Regions from separate parts of the Desulfomicrobium apsheronum genome, predicted to be linked through region 2. Evidence: riboswitches for the same ligand, from Rfam matches in the RefSeq annotation. Region 2 holds a riboswitch; the other holds the start of a gene.

Region 1 (7,174 bases), on a different contig from region 2:
AATGGGTCGGGGTCGGAAAATTGCGCAGTTCTTCGCGGATGGCAGAAAAGTTCGTGTAGGCCTTGAGGATGACGGCATTGTCAGCACTCTCCAGGCTCCTGCGCAGATCGGCGGCGTCGCGGATGCCGGGCAGGATGAGCAGGTTCTGGGCGCTTTCGGCCAGCACGGTCTCAGTGGCCGCCGCCACGGCCTGAAAGGATGTTATGCCGGGAACTACCGTCACGGCCTGCTCCGGGGCCAGGCCGCGCAGGGTGCGCAGCAGGTAGGCGAAGGTCGAATAGAGCAGCGGGTCGCCCAGGGTCAAAAAGGCCGCGTCGTGTCCTTCGGCAAGTTCATGGAGAACCAGACGGGCGTTTTCCTCCCAGGCGGATTGCAGGGTGCCCTCGTCGCGGCTCATGGGAAAGCCCAGGCGGATGACGCGCGCGTCCGGCTTCAAATGGGGACGTGCGATGTCCAGCGCCAGTGAGTCGTCGTTCTTGGTCGAGGACGCCGCGAGGATGACGTCCACGCGGCCAAGGATTCCCGCCGCTTTGATGGTCAAGAGTTCCGGGTCTCCTGGTCCAACGCCGATGCCGTAGAGATGGCCGCTCATGGTCGGACCTCCTTTTTCCAGTTTGAAATGATGTTTGAGAGTTGGCGCACGGCCTCAAGGCTGCGCGGGCCGGGTCGGGAAAAGACCTTCTGATCCACGACATGGACCTGGCCGGAGTTCACGCAGTCCAGGGTGCGAAAGAGGCTGCGATCGGTCATGGGTACGGGGCTCGGGTTCATGGGCCCCGCCTGCATGAGGTAGATGTCGGGGGCGAGGCGCAGGAGCTCCTCTTCACCCAGGCGCACGAGCTTGTCCGGGGCGGCGACGCAGTTTTCCCCGCCGGCCTTGAAAATTATCTCCGACGCCATGGAGCCCTGTCCTGCCGCCAGGAGCGTGGGGTAGCGAGCCTCGAAGAAGATTTTAGGTCGGGGTGGGCGGTTTTGGGCTTCGATGCGCGCAAGTTCCGAGCGCATGAAGTGGATGCGTTCCGTGGCCTGATCCGTGCTCGCGGTCAGAGTGCCGAGGCGCTCCATGACGGAAAATAGCTGGTCGAAATTCTCAAGATCGAAGACCGCGACCTTGAGGCCCCGTTTTTCCAGAAAGCGCACCGGCTCCATGGCCTCGCCCCGGCCGCCGAGCTGCAGGACAAGATCCGGCGCAAGGCCGATGATCAGCTCCGCGTTGGGCCGCAAATGTGTTCCGATGGACGGCTTGCCGGCGATGGACGGGGGCAGGTCGTCACTGGCGGTGCGGGCGATGAGCAGGTTTTCGCGGCCCATGTCGGCCAGGATCTCGTTGAACGCGCCGTAGAGGGCGATGATCCGGGTCGCGGGCGCATCGAGGCGTATCCGGCGGCCTTCATCGTCCATGACGGAGATCCCGTCCAGGGAGGTTGCGCCCGCTGCCGCCTGAAACAGGAAAAGGTTAAGCACGAGGCACCAGATAAGCTTGGGGAGTCCCGGTGAGGGGATGCTCCGCCACGGCGAGGGGTGTTTCATATATGTCACTCAAGGTTTGGGCCGTGAAAATTTCGCGGGTCGGTCCATCGGCCGCGACGGAACCGTTTTTCAGAAAGACCAGTCGCTGGCAATAGAGGGCGGCAAGATTCAGGTCGTGGGCCACGGTCAGGATTGTCAGTCCGGCGGCATTTTTGATTCGCAGCAGCTCGTAGAGATCCATGGTCCGGGCCACGTCGAGGTTGGACGCGGCCTCGTCCAGCAGCAGGAGTCTGGTGTCCTGGGCCAGGGCCTTGGCCGTGATGACTCGCTGCAGCTCTCCGCCGGAGAGCGCTTCGGTGCTGCGCTCGGCAAGATCGAGACAGCTTGTCTCCTCCATGGCCGCCTGCACGCGCAGGTAGTCGTGCCTGGAGTAGCCGCCAAGGAATGAAATATGAGGGTAGCGCCCCATGAGCACCAGTGACATGGCGCGCACCCCGGAAAGTCCCGGGTTTTTCTGGGCCACGGTGGCGCAATGCCGGGCCCGGGCCTTGGCCGAAAGGGCACGTACGTCATGGCCCGCGATGTGGATGCTGCCGGAAGCGTAAGGCAGGACTCCGGACAGGGCGCGGATGAGGGTCGTCTTGCCGCTGCCGTTGGGACCGAGAATGCCCGTGAACTCGCCTTCCCCGACGTTAAGGGAGATGCCGCGCAGCACGGGTTGTCCCTTGTAGCCTGCGCTCAGGTTCCGGATGTCGATCATTGGTGTGCTCACGGCCTGCGTCCCCTGGCCATGATCAGGCAGAAGAAGGGGCCTCCGAACAGGGCTGTGACCACGCCCACGGGCAATTCCGCTCCGTGGGAGAGAATGGTGCGGGCCAGAACGTCGGACCAGAGCAGCAGGATTCCTCCGCCCAGGGCCGAAAAAAGAAGCAGGGGCCTTGAGTCCGGTCCGATGAGCATGCGCACCAGATGGGGCACCACAAGGCCGACGAAGCCGATGATGCCGGAGACGCTGACTGCCGCGGCGGTCAGCATTCCGGCACCGATGAGCAGGCCGATGCGCGCCCGTCCCACGGACACGCCGACCTGTGCCGCCTGCTCGGACCCGAGGCCCAGGATGTCGAGCTCCCGGGCCAGAAAAAGGACCAGGGCGGAGCCTGCGATCATGTACGGCAGCATGAGCCCCACGTGCTCGAACCCCCGCCCCTGGAAGCTGCCCATGATCCAGAACACGATGGCCGCCACCGACTCTTCGTTCAATGACTTGATGAGGGCGATGGCTGCGCCGAGAAAAGTGGAGACGACGATCCCACCCAGAACAAGGCTCTCGCGGGAGAAGTCTCCGGCCAGTCTGCTCATGGCCAGGACCAGGGTCATGGCCGCGAACGCTCCGCCAAGCGCGGCCAGCGGGAGGGTCGAAAGCCCCGCCACGGTCCATCCCATGCCCAGAGCCAGGGCCGCGCCGCAGGCCGCGCCGCTGGATATCCCGAGGGTGAACGGGTCGGCCAGAGGGTTGCGCAGCAGGCCCTGGAAAACGCCGCCGGATACGGCCAATGCAGCGCCGGTCAGGAACGAAAGCAGGATGCGGCCCAGACGGATGTCGCGCACGATGACCAGTTCCTGACTCTCGATCTGGCCATGGAGCATGGCCGCGAGGGCGTTGTGGATGGCCTCGGCGGGCAGGGGGTAGGACCCGAAAAAAAGGGCTGCATAGATGGAAAGGGGCACGGCCGCCGCCATGGCCAGCCATGCCCTTGTGTGTCGCCTGTCGTTCATGGGGCTAGGGCAGGCGCTCCAGCGCCGCCTGTAGATGGTCCAGCCAGATGTCGACGAAGGCCGGGATCTGGGCCGTTCCGCGCAGGACCGGAATGCAGGTCAGGCCGTCGGAGGTGAGCACGGATTTCCAGGAGTCTTCCTCGTCTCCGGCCATGTCGTTCAGTGCATGGTCCCCAGCCACGGCCATGAAGGGCGCAAGATAGACAGTTGAGATCTTGCGGTCTTTCAGAACCTGCCGCACGTCGTCCAGGGACGGCGTGCCTTCGACGGTGCCGATCAGGACCAGCGGGTCGTGTCGGTTCAGGGAGTACTGGAGGCCTGGATAATAGATGTTTGCCGGGTGGTGGGTGCCGTGGCCCAGCAGGACGACGGCTTCGCCCGCGTTTCGTTCCGCCGGGAGACTGGCCATGATGGCCGAGGCGCAGGCTTCGACGTCGGCGGGTTCGGCCAGCAGCGGCAGGCCCAGGACCACGCTGTCCATGCCCTTGGGCAGGCCGGAAAAAGCCTGTACCGTGCGTTGCAGGCCGTGGAATTCCTCTCCCGGGATGGTGTGCAGGGACTGTACCGCCACGTGCGTGAAGCCGTCGTCCATCATCCGCGCCAGGGCCATGGCCGGAGAATCGAAGTCCTGACCCTGGGCGGCAAGTTTCTCGCGCACGATGCGCGAAGAATAGGCCCAGCGGATTTCAATGCCGGGAAAGCGCAGCCGCGCTTTCTCTCCGAGGTGATCCAGGGCGCTGCGCGCTTCGGGCACGGTCGTGCCGAAGGCCACCAGCAGGATTCCCTTTTTGGGCGGCCGCTCCCTGTGTCCGGCCAGGGCCGGGCCGCACAGGGCGAGCAGAAAAATGAACAGAAAGAGTCCGCAAACATGCGAGGCTTTGAACATGAGACCTCCAGGTTTGGCGGGGGCAGTGAGAAGAGAAAAGGACTGACGTCCAAGGGCGCGGCCCGCAAAAATCCCCCGTTGCAGGCAGCACAAACTGTGGTTGGACCTCGGACAGGTCTTCCGGCTCGTTTCACCAATCCTCGTCCTTCCCAGGATTGATCCCAGTGGACAGCGTGGAGGATGGCTTTTGAAACTTACGGCGGCGGGTCCGCTCCCGATTTGCACGGGATTCCCTTTTACACCCTAAGGTATCCGAAGTGGAAAAGACGCTAGTCGGGGCCCAGGGGGCTGTCAAGAAATCCTCCTCGGTGGTGGGCGCTTGACAGATTCGGGCTACAAGAATACTTGGTCACAAAATGACTTTGGGTCACTTTATGACCATTGTCCAAAAAAGGAAGCCTAGTGGCCAGAAAACAGCAGGAAAAATCACTCCAGACCCAGCGCGAGCTGCTCGATTCGGCGGAAAAACTTTTCGCCGCCAAGGGCTTTGTCGCTACCACTGTGGCCGAGATCACTTCGGACGCAGGCTATGCCAAGGGTAATTTCTATCGGCACTGGCAAAGCAAGGACGAGATCATGCTGGCCATCATCGCCATCAAGATGCAGTCCTACCGCGCCATGCGCGATGCCGCGTTGCAGGATGCGCGCAGCCTTGAAGAGGTCATGGACCGTATCCTCGATTTTCTGGTGACCATGATCGATGACCGCAACTGGAGTTCGATCTTTCTCGAATTCACCATCCATGCCTCCCGCAACGAGGATCTGCGCGCGCAGCTCAACCAGTCCCTGTATCGTCTCTCCAACGAAATTTTTGATGACATTGTCGCGCCGTATGTGCGCAGCGGTTATCCGGCGCGCAAGATCGGCGCCCTGAACACGGCCCTGTTCGAGGGATTTCTGATCCATTCCCTGCTCGGGACGGGGACCATCGACCGCAAGGATTTTCGCCGGGCAGCCATGAAACTCGCTCTGGCCAACGCCCTGGATACCCAGGAATAATCAGGCTCGCGCATGGTGCGCGGTCTTACTTTTCACACGGAGGATTATTGTCATGAGGCTGTTCTTACGAGTCGCGACCCTGGCTTTCGTCGTTCTGGGATTTTCGGCGCAGGCCATCGCCGCGGGACCCGCCAAGCTGTCCTACAGCAACTTCTTCCCGCCGACCCACATCCAGTCGATTCTGGCCGAGGAGTGGTGCCGCGAGGTCGAGGCCCGCTCGAACGGTCAGGTCGTCATCGACTACTATCCGGCAGGCACCCTGACCAAGCCCAAGGATTGCTATGACGGCGTGGTGCAGCGCATCTCGGATATCGGTCTGTCCGCCCTCGGTTACACCAAGGGGCGTTTCCCGGTCCTGTCCGGAGTGGATCTGCCCATGGGCTACACGACCGGCGTGCAAGCCACGGCGCTGGCCAACGCAGTGTACGACCAGTTCAAGCCCAAGGAATTCGACGACGTGCATGTCCTTTATTTTCATGCGCATGGACCGGGCAAATTGCATACCGCCGGCAAGGCCGTGATCTCCATGGAAGAGCTGAAGGGCATGAAGATCCGCGCCACCGGCAACAGCGCAAGCGTCATCTCCGCCCTGGGCGGCAATCCGGTGGCCATGTCCATGCCCGACTCCTACCAGTCCATCCAGAAGGGCGTCGTCAATGGTGGAATCTATCCCGTCGAGACCAACAAGGGCTGGAAGATGGGCGAAGTCGTCGACTATTTAACGGACACCACCGCCGTGGCCTACACGACCACTTTTTTTGTGGTCATCAACAAGGATGTCTGGGTTTCACTCTCCCCCGAGGTGCAAAAAGCGATGACCGAGGTCAGCCAGGACTGGATTCCAAGGCACGGAAAAGCCTGGGATGACAGCGACAAGGAAGGCCTGGAATTTTTCCTGGCCCAGGAGGGCAACGCCGTGGTCACCCTGGAACCGGCCGAGGCCGAACGCTGGACCAAGGCCATGGAGCCCATCTTCGGTGAATACGAGGCCGAATGCGCCAAGGCCGGAGCGGACGGCAAGGCCGTGCTTGATTTCATGCGCGCCAACTTGAAATAGTCTTCAAAATATCAAGGTGTTGCAGGGGCACGAGCCGCAAGGCTCCTGCCCCTGCGTCATGTAGTCTGGAGAATGCTTGTGGAGATCGTTGAAAAAATTCTGGCACGTATCGGAAGCGTGATGCGCATCGGCGGATGCCTGTGTCTTCTGGGAATGGCGCTGCTGACCGTGGCCGATATTACAGGCAGGTTGAATCGCAGCCCCATTTTCGGCTCCGAGGAGATCGTCACCTTTCTGGCCGTTCTGGCGTTGGGGCTCTCCCTGCCGTACGCGCATTCACATCGCTCGCACATCGGGGTGGAGGTCTTCGTGCAGCTCATGTCCACCAAGGTGCGCCGTCGGCTCAAACTGTTCCGCGAAACCCTGTCCGTCATTTTTTTCGCCACAGTTACGGTTATGATGTTGGCGTATGCCCGGGACAAACATCTTTCCGGTGAGGTTTCCATGAATCTGGGTTTGCCCGAGTATCTCTTCCTGTACGCGCTTGGCGCATGCTTCGCCGTGGCAACCCTGACCATGTTCGTCGACCTTCTGCAATTCGTGCTGCAAAGGAGAAACTCATGAGCCCGGCCGGAATCGGATTTTTGGGCATAGCGATCATGCTCCTGCTTTTCGCCACGCGCATGCCCGTGGCTTTTGTCATGGGTGTGGTCGGCTTTGTGGGATTTTCCGTGCTGACTTCCGTTCAGGGCGGGTTGAACATGCTCAGCCGCAGCATGTACGAGGTTTTTGTCTCCTACGACCTGACGACCATTCCCCTTTTCATTCTCATGGGGCAACTGGCCTTCAACGCAGGCATAAGCAGGCGTCTTTTCACGACTACCTACCATTTTTTCGGACACATCCGAGGCGGACTGGCCATGGCCACGGTTTCGGCCTGCACCGCCTTTGGCGCAGTTTGCGGATCCAGTCCGGCCACGGCCGCGACCATGGCCACTGTGGCCATCCCGGAAATGAAGCGTTTTGGGTATCGCGATCGCCTGGCG
Region 2 (7,174 bases):
AGGCCTTGGCCATTCCGGTCATGCCTTTCGACCGTTGGACCACGTACGTACCCAACTGGGCGGAATGGTCCACCTCGCTCATGATCGTCGCCTACGGATTCCTGGTCATGAGCATCTCCTACCGCTATTTGCCGATCTTCCCTCAGGAAGTGAAGCTCAATAAGTAGAGATGGTTGTCACAAGAAAAAGGCCCTTCGGGGCCTTTTTTTTTGGGGGGGATGACAAATGCTTGGCATCTGTGTTCATTACCTGTGTGCTGTCGAGGTTTGATGGACCGGACATGAGGCGGCAGCCTCAAGGAGTTGGCATGAAGGATGCGGAAAACGGGCGCCAGGTCGCCATTGATGTTGCCAGGGCGCTGGGGCTCTTGCTTGTCTATTACGGACACTTCGTCGAACAGATCATGTATCTGAAAAATCCTGCCGCCGCCGTGCATTACAAGTGGATCTACTCATTCCACATGATTCTCTTTTTTGTTCTTTCAGGGTGGGTGAAGGGCGCGCGGCCAAGCGTTCCGCCCATTCGGAAATTCGTGCAAACGACCTTGGCCGGGCGGATCGCGCCGTACCTTTTTTTCAGCGTCACGCTGGCGGCCTTGTCGCTGGTGTTCTCGGGCTGGTTCCCCATGCTCGATCTCTCGGGCGTGCACGGTTACTTCAAGGCCGTCGTGTCCACGGCCCTGGGCTTCCCCCTCTTCAACGTCCCACTGTGGTTCGTGGCTTGTCTGGTCAGCGTGGAGTGCCTGCATCGCCTTTTACAGCCGTATTTGAATTCTCCTTTGCGAATCATGGCGGTTGCCCTTGTCTGTTATGTCGGCGGTTTTGCCCTCAATGAGCAGTATTTCTTTTTCGGCCAGAACGTGAGTTTCTGGCTCATGCACGAAGTTCCCGTTGTCTATGCGTTTTATCTCGTGGGCGTGCTGCTTGGCAGGAGTGGATTGCCGGGGCGCGTTTCGGTTGGCGCGGCAGCGGCAATTTTCGTGGTGGCCCTGGCTGCGGTTCATTTCACGTATGACCTCAACCAAGGCCCGTTCAGGTACCTGCAGGCCGTGATCATCCTGCTTTCAGGGCATGGGCATTTTCTGTGGTTTCCTTTCACCGCCTTGGCGGGGACCGCCATGATCATGGCTTTGGGACGTGTGCTGCACAACGTCTCCCTGCTCGCTTTTTTTGGGCGTAATGCCATCATACTGCTCGGTTTGAACGGGGTGTTCTATCATTTTGTCAATCCTCCCGTGGCCGCGTGGAGCGTCACCTATCTTCCTCCGGATGGCTTAAGCGTGTTTCTCGTGAGCGCCTTGGTGACTCTCGTGAGCTTTGGACTCAGCCTTCCGGTCATTCACGCGCTTAACCATGCCTTGCCTCAGCTGGTGGGCAAGCCTCGTGCGGCGGGTCGGTTCTTTGGCCCGCTGATCAGGGAGTAGCGGCCCGTGCTCTTGCGTGCCAGGACGGGGAACGGTCGCGGGCAGGCCAGCGAGGACGGACTACGGCGAACGCTGCTGACCCTCAACGTCTTCGCGGCACTGAAGATGACCCTTTTCCCCATGGCCATCATCACCCTGTTCTGGAAGGACGAGATCGGCCTGACCCTGACCGAAATTCTGACCCTTCAGGTGTTTTTCTCCCTGGCCAGCGTGATCATGGAGTATCCGTCCGGGTACGTCAGCGACCGCCTGGGTTATCGTTGGGCGCTGATCACGGCCTGCGTCTTCGGCATTATCGGCTGGGGCTGGTATCTGGCCGCGGGGACCTTCTGGGGAGTGCTTGTCGCCGAGTTGCTGCTGGGCGTCTCTTACGCCTTCATCAGCGGATCGGACACGGCGCTGCTTTTCGAGACCTTGCGCGCCAAGGACCGGGTGGACCTCTACACCCGCTGCGACGGGCGCATGGTCGGATGGGCTCAAGGAGGAGAGGCTGCGGGCGCGCTCTTTGCCGGACTCATGTACGCGCACTGGCCGCTGTTGCCCTTCGTGGCTCAGATCGGGATCTGGACCCTGGCTCTGGGATTGTGCCTGACCTTGAAAGAACCCAAGGCGGAAAGCGGCGGGCCGGTGGTATCGCATCTGGCCGAAGCGTTGCGGGTTTGCAGATTCGCCTTCCGGGAAAGCTCGGCCATCCGGGCGACCATCATGAACGGCATGCTTCTGGGGCTGGCTTCCTTCTATATGGTTTGGCTCATTCAGCCCTATATGCAGGAATGCCTGGTTCCCGTGACCTGGTTCGGACCGGCCTGGGCCGGGGCCAATCTGGTTGTGGCCCTGGCTGCCGCAAACAGCCATCGGGTCGAGGGCAAGCTGGGCGCGGCCGGCATGCAGGCGCTTTTCTTCGTGCTGATCGTCGTGGCGTATCTTGGACTTGGAACCGTCACGGCCGTGGGAGGTTTTTTGTTCTATTATCTGCTTACGGCCATGCGCGGGCTGCAAGGCCCGCTCATGCGCTCGCGCTTGCAGGCCTTGAGCAGCCGGGCGAACAGGGCCAGCATCCTGTCGCTGCACAGCCTGGCCTTCCGCACCGGGTTCGTGATCACCGGTCCGCTGGTGGGTTTGCTTGCCGACAGCCACGGTCTGTCCACGACCTTCCTTGTGCTGGCCATATTTTTCGCGCTGACTCTTCCCATGGCAGGGCTGAATTTTTTGCGCCATAACCGTTCGCATTCATTGACCTGAATTCTTCTTCCACACGGTAAAGACGCCCCTGTGGAAAAGGTTTTGGTTGATCCCGTTGTCTCGATGTCCTAATACTCGACCTGTTCTGCGAAACTACTTCAGGAGCAAGGGAACCCGGTGCGAGTCCGGGGCGGTCCCGCCACTGTAATCCCGATTTCGCGCGTTAAAGGCCGATCCCGCAAAGGGAGACGCCGCGTGCGGGGGCAAGCCAGAAAACCTGCCTGAAGCAATTCTCTTAACCCTCTGCACGCGGATGCAGGGCGTTGAGTTGTTCAGAAAAACGTCATCACAACTTCGAGCGAACATGACTGACACGATTCCTTCATGGGAACGCGTGCGTGGCATGGTGCCGGTGAGTCTCTGCGACTGGCCGGGCAAAATCACGTGCGTGCTTTTTGCCGGCGGCTGCAATTTGCGCTGCCCGACCTGCCACAACGCATCCCTGGCCTGGAAATGGACCTTGTTGCCCAGCCTTGACCGGGAAGTTGTTCTGTCCGACCTGCGCCGCCGCAAGCGCTGGCTGGACGGGATCACCCTGTCCGGTGGAGAGCCGACCTGTCTGGCGGATCTGGACGGGCTGCTTGCGGATCTTTCCTCGACCGGCCTGCCGGTCAAGCTTGATTCCAACGGCTCCGCGCCGGATGTCCTGGAGCGCGTGCTAGCGGCAGGGCTTGTCCAGGCCGTGGCCGTTGACGTCAAGGGTCCCTGGTTCATGTATCCGGAGCTGACCGGGCAGGCTCTGGCGGCCGATGCGGCCCGCGACGCGCTGGAGGAGGTTTTCGGACTGGCCCGTGCGTATCCCGGACGCGTCTATTTTCGCTGCACCAAGGTGCCGAGCCTGACTCCCGAGGATCTGGAGACGACCCAGGCCCAGATGCCGCAAGGCCTGCCTTTGCTTTTCCAGGAATTTGTGCATCCCCGAAGCGATGACGATTTTTCCTGATTTTCAATTCGACCGAACTTTATTGGAGTATTCATGCCTCAGCAGATTGTGAAACGTGATGGCCGTGTAGAATCCTGGTCCGTGGACCGGATAGCCCAGGCAATTTTGAAATCCCTCAACGCCAGCGGCATCAAGGATCCCATCCTGGCCAAACGTCTGGCCGGCAAGGTCGAGTCCAAGCTTGAGTCCGAGGCCATGCCCGAGCAAGAGCTGGTTCAGGACACCGTCGAGCAGGTGCTCATGGAGTCCAGGCTTTATCAGGTCGCAAGGCGCTATATCGTGTATCGCGAAAAGCGCCGGGCGATTCGCAGCCAGACCGAAACCTTCCTGGACGTGACCGAGACCATCGACAGCTACCTGGATAAGTCCGACTGGCGTGTCAGCGAGAACGCCAACATGGCGCATTCCTTTCAGGGCCTGATGCTGCATCTGTCCGGATCCGTGCAGGCCCGCTATTCCCTGGAGAAATATCCCGAGGAAGTCCGGCAGGCCCACGAGCACGGCTATTTCCACATCCACGATCTTTCTTTTGGTCTGGCCGGATACTGCGCCGGTTGGTCCCTGCGCGATCTGTTGCTTGAGGGGTTCAATCTTGAAGGACGCTGTTCCTCTGGCCCGCCCAAGCATTTTGACGCGGCCCTTGGACAGATGGTCAATTTTCTGGGCACGCTTCAGAACGAGTGGGCCGGCGCACAGGCCTTCAACAACGTGGACACGTATCTGGCTCCACTGGTCCGTCATGACAGCATGACCTACGAAGAGGTCAAGCAGGCCATGCAGAAGTTCGTGTTCAACCTGAACACGACCTCGCGCTGGGGCGGGCAGAGCCCGTTCACAAACCTGACCTTCGACCTGGCTCCGCCCGCGCACATCGCCTCTGAGGCAGTCATCATCGGCGGCAAACTTCAGGACAGCACCTACGGCGAGTACGCAGCCGAGATGGAGATGATCAATCGGGCCTTCCTTGAGGTCATGCTGGTCGGCGATTATCATGGGCGGATTTTTTCCTTCCCCATCCCAACCTACAACATCACCCCGGACTTTCCCTGGGAGACCGAGGTTGGCGAGCTGTTGCTGAAGCTCACGGCCAAGTACGGCGTTCCGTATTTCCAGAACTTCATCAACTCCGACCTGAAGCCCGAGGACGTCCGTTCCATGTGCTGCCGTCTGCAGATGGACCTGCGCGAGCTGCGCAAGCGTACCGGCGGTCTTTTTGGCGCGGGGGATCTGACGGGGTCCATAGGTGTCGTGACGCTCAATCTGCCCAAGTTGGCCTATCTGGCCCAGGGCGAGGAAGATTTTCTGGACCTGGTGGGCGAGTATGCCTCCCTGGCCAAGGATTCCCTTGAGTTCAAGCGCAAGATGGTCACCGACAACATGGACAAGGGCATGTTCCCCTTTTCCAGCCGCTATCTCAAAAACGGCTTCCGCAGCCATTTCAGCACCATCGGCATTCTGGGCGGTCACGAAGCCTGTATGAATCTGCTCGGCAAGGGCATCGACACCGAGGCCGGGACACGACTCATGATCCGCACCCTCGAACATCTGCGGGAGATCACGGTGCGCTTTCAGGAGGAGACGGGCAGCCTCTACAACCTCGAAGCCACTCCGGCGGAAGGGACCAGTTACCGTTTGGCCAAGATCGACAAGAAGCTTTATGCGGACATCCAGGCCTCCGGAAACGGAGTGCCCTACTATACCAACTCGACCCTGCTTCCTGTTGGGCACACCACGGATATCTTTTCTGCCCTGGAGCACCAGAATCGGCTGCAGCCCATGTACACCGGCGGCACCGTTTTCCACAGCTTCCTGGGCGAATCTGTGCCGGACACGAAGGCCCTGAAGAGTTTTCTGGTGCGCGCCCTGACCGAGACCAAGATTCCCTACGTGTCCATCACGCCGACCTTTTCGATCTGCAAGGATCACGGCTATCTGACAGGAGAGCAGATCACCTGCCCGCATTGCGGCCAGGAAACGGAAGTGTACACCCGCGTGGTGGGCTACTACCGGCCGGTCAAGATGTGGAATCGCGGGAAACAGGCGGAGTACAAGGATCGAGTGGAATACTCCCAGACCTCCTGCTTCGGGCAATAGAGGGGAGAGGTTTCAACGCCAAAACGGCCGGACTGCGATGCAATCCGGCCGTTTTTTTGTTATTTCAGGGCGTGGGTGGTCTTATTTTCCGAGCGCAGATCTGCGCAGCCCGTTCAGAACGCCGAGCGCCGAGCGCAGCCGGCCAGCCAGGCTCATGATCGCGGTGGAGATGATCGGCTTCGGGCGCTGGATTTTTTGGGAATGCAAAAACAATGTGATTTCACGCATGGCGTACCTCTGTATTCGGAAATATGGTAAATTTTACGAACTTCGTTTTGAAACGACAGCTAGCTAGGCGCGAAAAGTCTGTTCGTCAAGTGAAATACTGACGATTATATTTTTGAGGATTGATTTTTTGGCAGGGCCTGGAGCAGGCCCTGGCGCGGGGTCAGGAGGTGGGCAGCAGGGCGGCCTGGGTGGCCGAATCCCATTCAGCAGTGGCCGGCATGGCCAGGGAGGCGCGGAAGCTTGCCAGGGCGGCCTTGGATCTTCTGCCCCAGATGCCGTCGATTTTGCCTCTGTAGAGTCCCTGGGCGGCAAGGGCATGCTGTACGCGTTTGGCGTCGGCCTTTGTCTTGAGGTTCAGGAGCACGGTGGGCTGGGCCAAAGCGGCGGGCGTGGGCTCGGCGGTCGCAAGCAGGCTTCGGACTTCTTCCGACAAACGCAAGCGGCAACTGGCGGTGGCAAGAACGGCGTGATCCGTGGGCTGAACCAGGCGAGCTGAGATGCGCAAGCCTCCATCGGCCAGCGCATAGGTGCCTGTCAGAATGGTGTGCAGTCCGGCCGTGGCTCCGGCCTGATCGGGTTCCGCTGAAAGGGCCGTCTCGCCCTGTTCCTTCAGCGAATAGGGCGACGGCATGAACACGCGGGTGTCCGCCAGACGGTATCCATGACGGGTGAGCGCGTTGCCCAGTTCTTCGGCCAGAATCCGGCCCAATGGGGAAGTGCTCTTGACGTCATGCAGGTCGGCGAAGGGGGCGGTCATGATCAACCCGGAGCGGTCCAGCCTGACCTGCAGATTGGAGACCAGCCCCGCAGCCAGGGAGTCACAGAGCATGTCGATGCGCGACGCTCCGCACTGCGCCTGCCCTGAAATGGGAAAGGCACACAGGAGAAGGGCCAGGAAGATTGCTGGGCGGATCATCAGTTCACCAGGGAGTAGCGTTTGAGTTCCACGCCGCCCTGCGGCGTCTGCGGCTGGTAATGGGCCCAGTCGGGGCTGCTGACGTAGAAAATGCTCGAGTCTCGGTACAGATAGGCTCCCTGATGGACGAGGGCCGAATTGATCTGGACTTCCGAGTCTGGAGTAGGTGCGTCAAAATAACCGCTCTCCTCCCCGATTTCCGGGACGGGTACGTAGCGCCCGGCACTGTCTTTGACCTGCCTGAAGCCCGGATCCGGAGCACGCCGCAAGCCCTTGGACGTTTTGTCGAGGACTCGTCGGTGCGTGACAAGGCCCAGATTGACCTCAA

The links. Region 2 has a riboswitch for cobalamin ahead of BMZ40_RS01820 (anaerobic ribonucleoside-triphosphate reductase activating protein). Riboswitches for the same ligand answer to the same signal wherever they lie in the genome.
Region 1: linked by a shared signal. The riboswitch ahead of BMZ40_RS12420 (sirohydrochlorin cobaltochelatase) and the one ahead of BMZ40_RS01820 (anaerobic ribonucleoside-triphosphate reductase activating protein) in region 2 are both predicted to bind cobalamin.

What each region holds. Positions count from the first base shown of each region.
Region 1 is NZ_FORX01000013.1:52,741-59,914, reverse strand. It holds gene cobI (precorrin-2 C(20)-methyltransferase) at 1-592, opposite strand, end outside; gene BMZ40_RS12435 (ABC transporter substrate-binding protein) at 589-1,464, opposite strand; gene BMZ40_RS12430 (ABC transporter ATP-binding protein) at 1,457-2,242, opposite strand; gene BMZ40_RS12425 (FecCD family ABC transporter permease) at 2,239-3,246, opposite strand; gene BMZ40_RS12420 (sirohydrochlorin cobaltochelatase) at 3,251-4,132, opposite strand; cobalamin riboswitch at 4,226-4,403, opposite strand; gene BMZ40_RS12415 (TetR/AcrR family transcriptional regulator) at 4,535-5,131, shown strand; gene BMZ40_RS12410 (TRAP transporter substrate-binding protein) at 5,184-6,188, shown strand; gene BMZ40_RS12405 (TRAP transporter small permease) at 6,267-6,752, shown strand; gene BMZ40_RS12400 (TRAP transporter large permease) at 6,749-7,174, shown strand, end outside.
Region 2 is NZ_FORX01000001.1:398,462-405,635, forward strand. It holds gene qrcD (menaquinone reductase integral membrane subunit QrcD) at 1-167, shown strand, start outside; gene BMZ40_RS01810 (acyltransferase family protein) at 308-1,423, shown strand; gene BMZ40_RS01815 (MFS transporter) at 1,430-2,665, shown strand; cobalamin riboswitch at 2,749-2,904, shown strand; gene BMZ40_RS01820 (anaerobic ribonucleoside-triphosphate reductase activating protein) at 2,970-3,608, shown strand; gene BMZ40_RS01825 (ribonucleoside triphosphate reductase) at 3,642-5,702, shown strand; gene BMZ40_RS19420 (hypothetical protein) at 5,784-5,930, opposite strand; gene BMZ40_RS01830 (FlgO family outer membrane protein) at 6,091-6,846, opposite strand; gene BMZ40_RS01835 (hypothetical protein) at 6,846-7,174, opposite strand, start outside.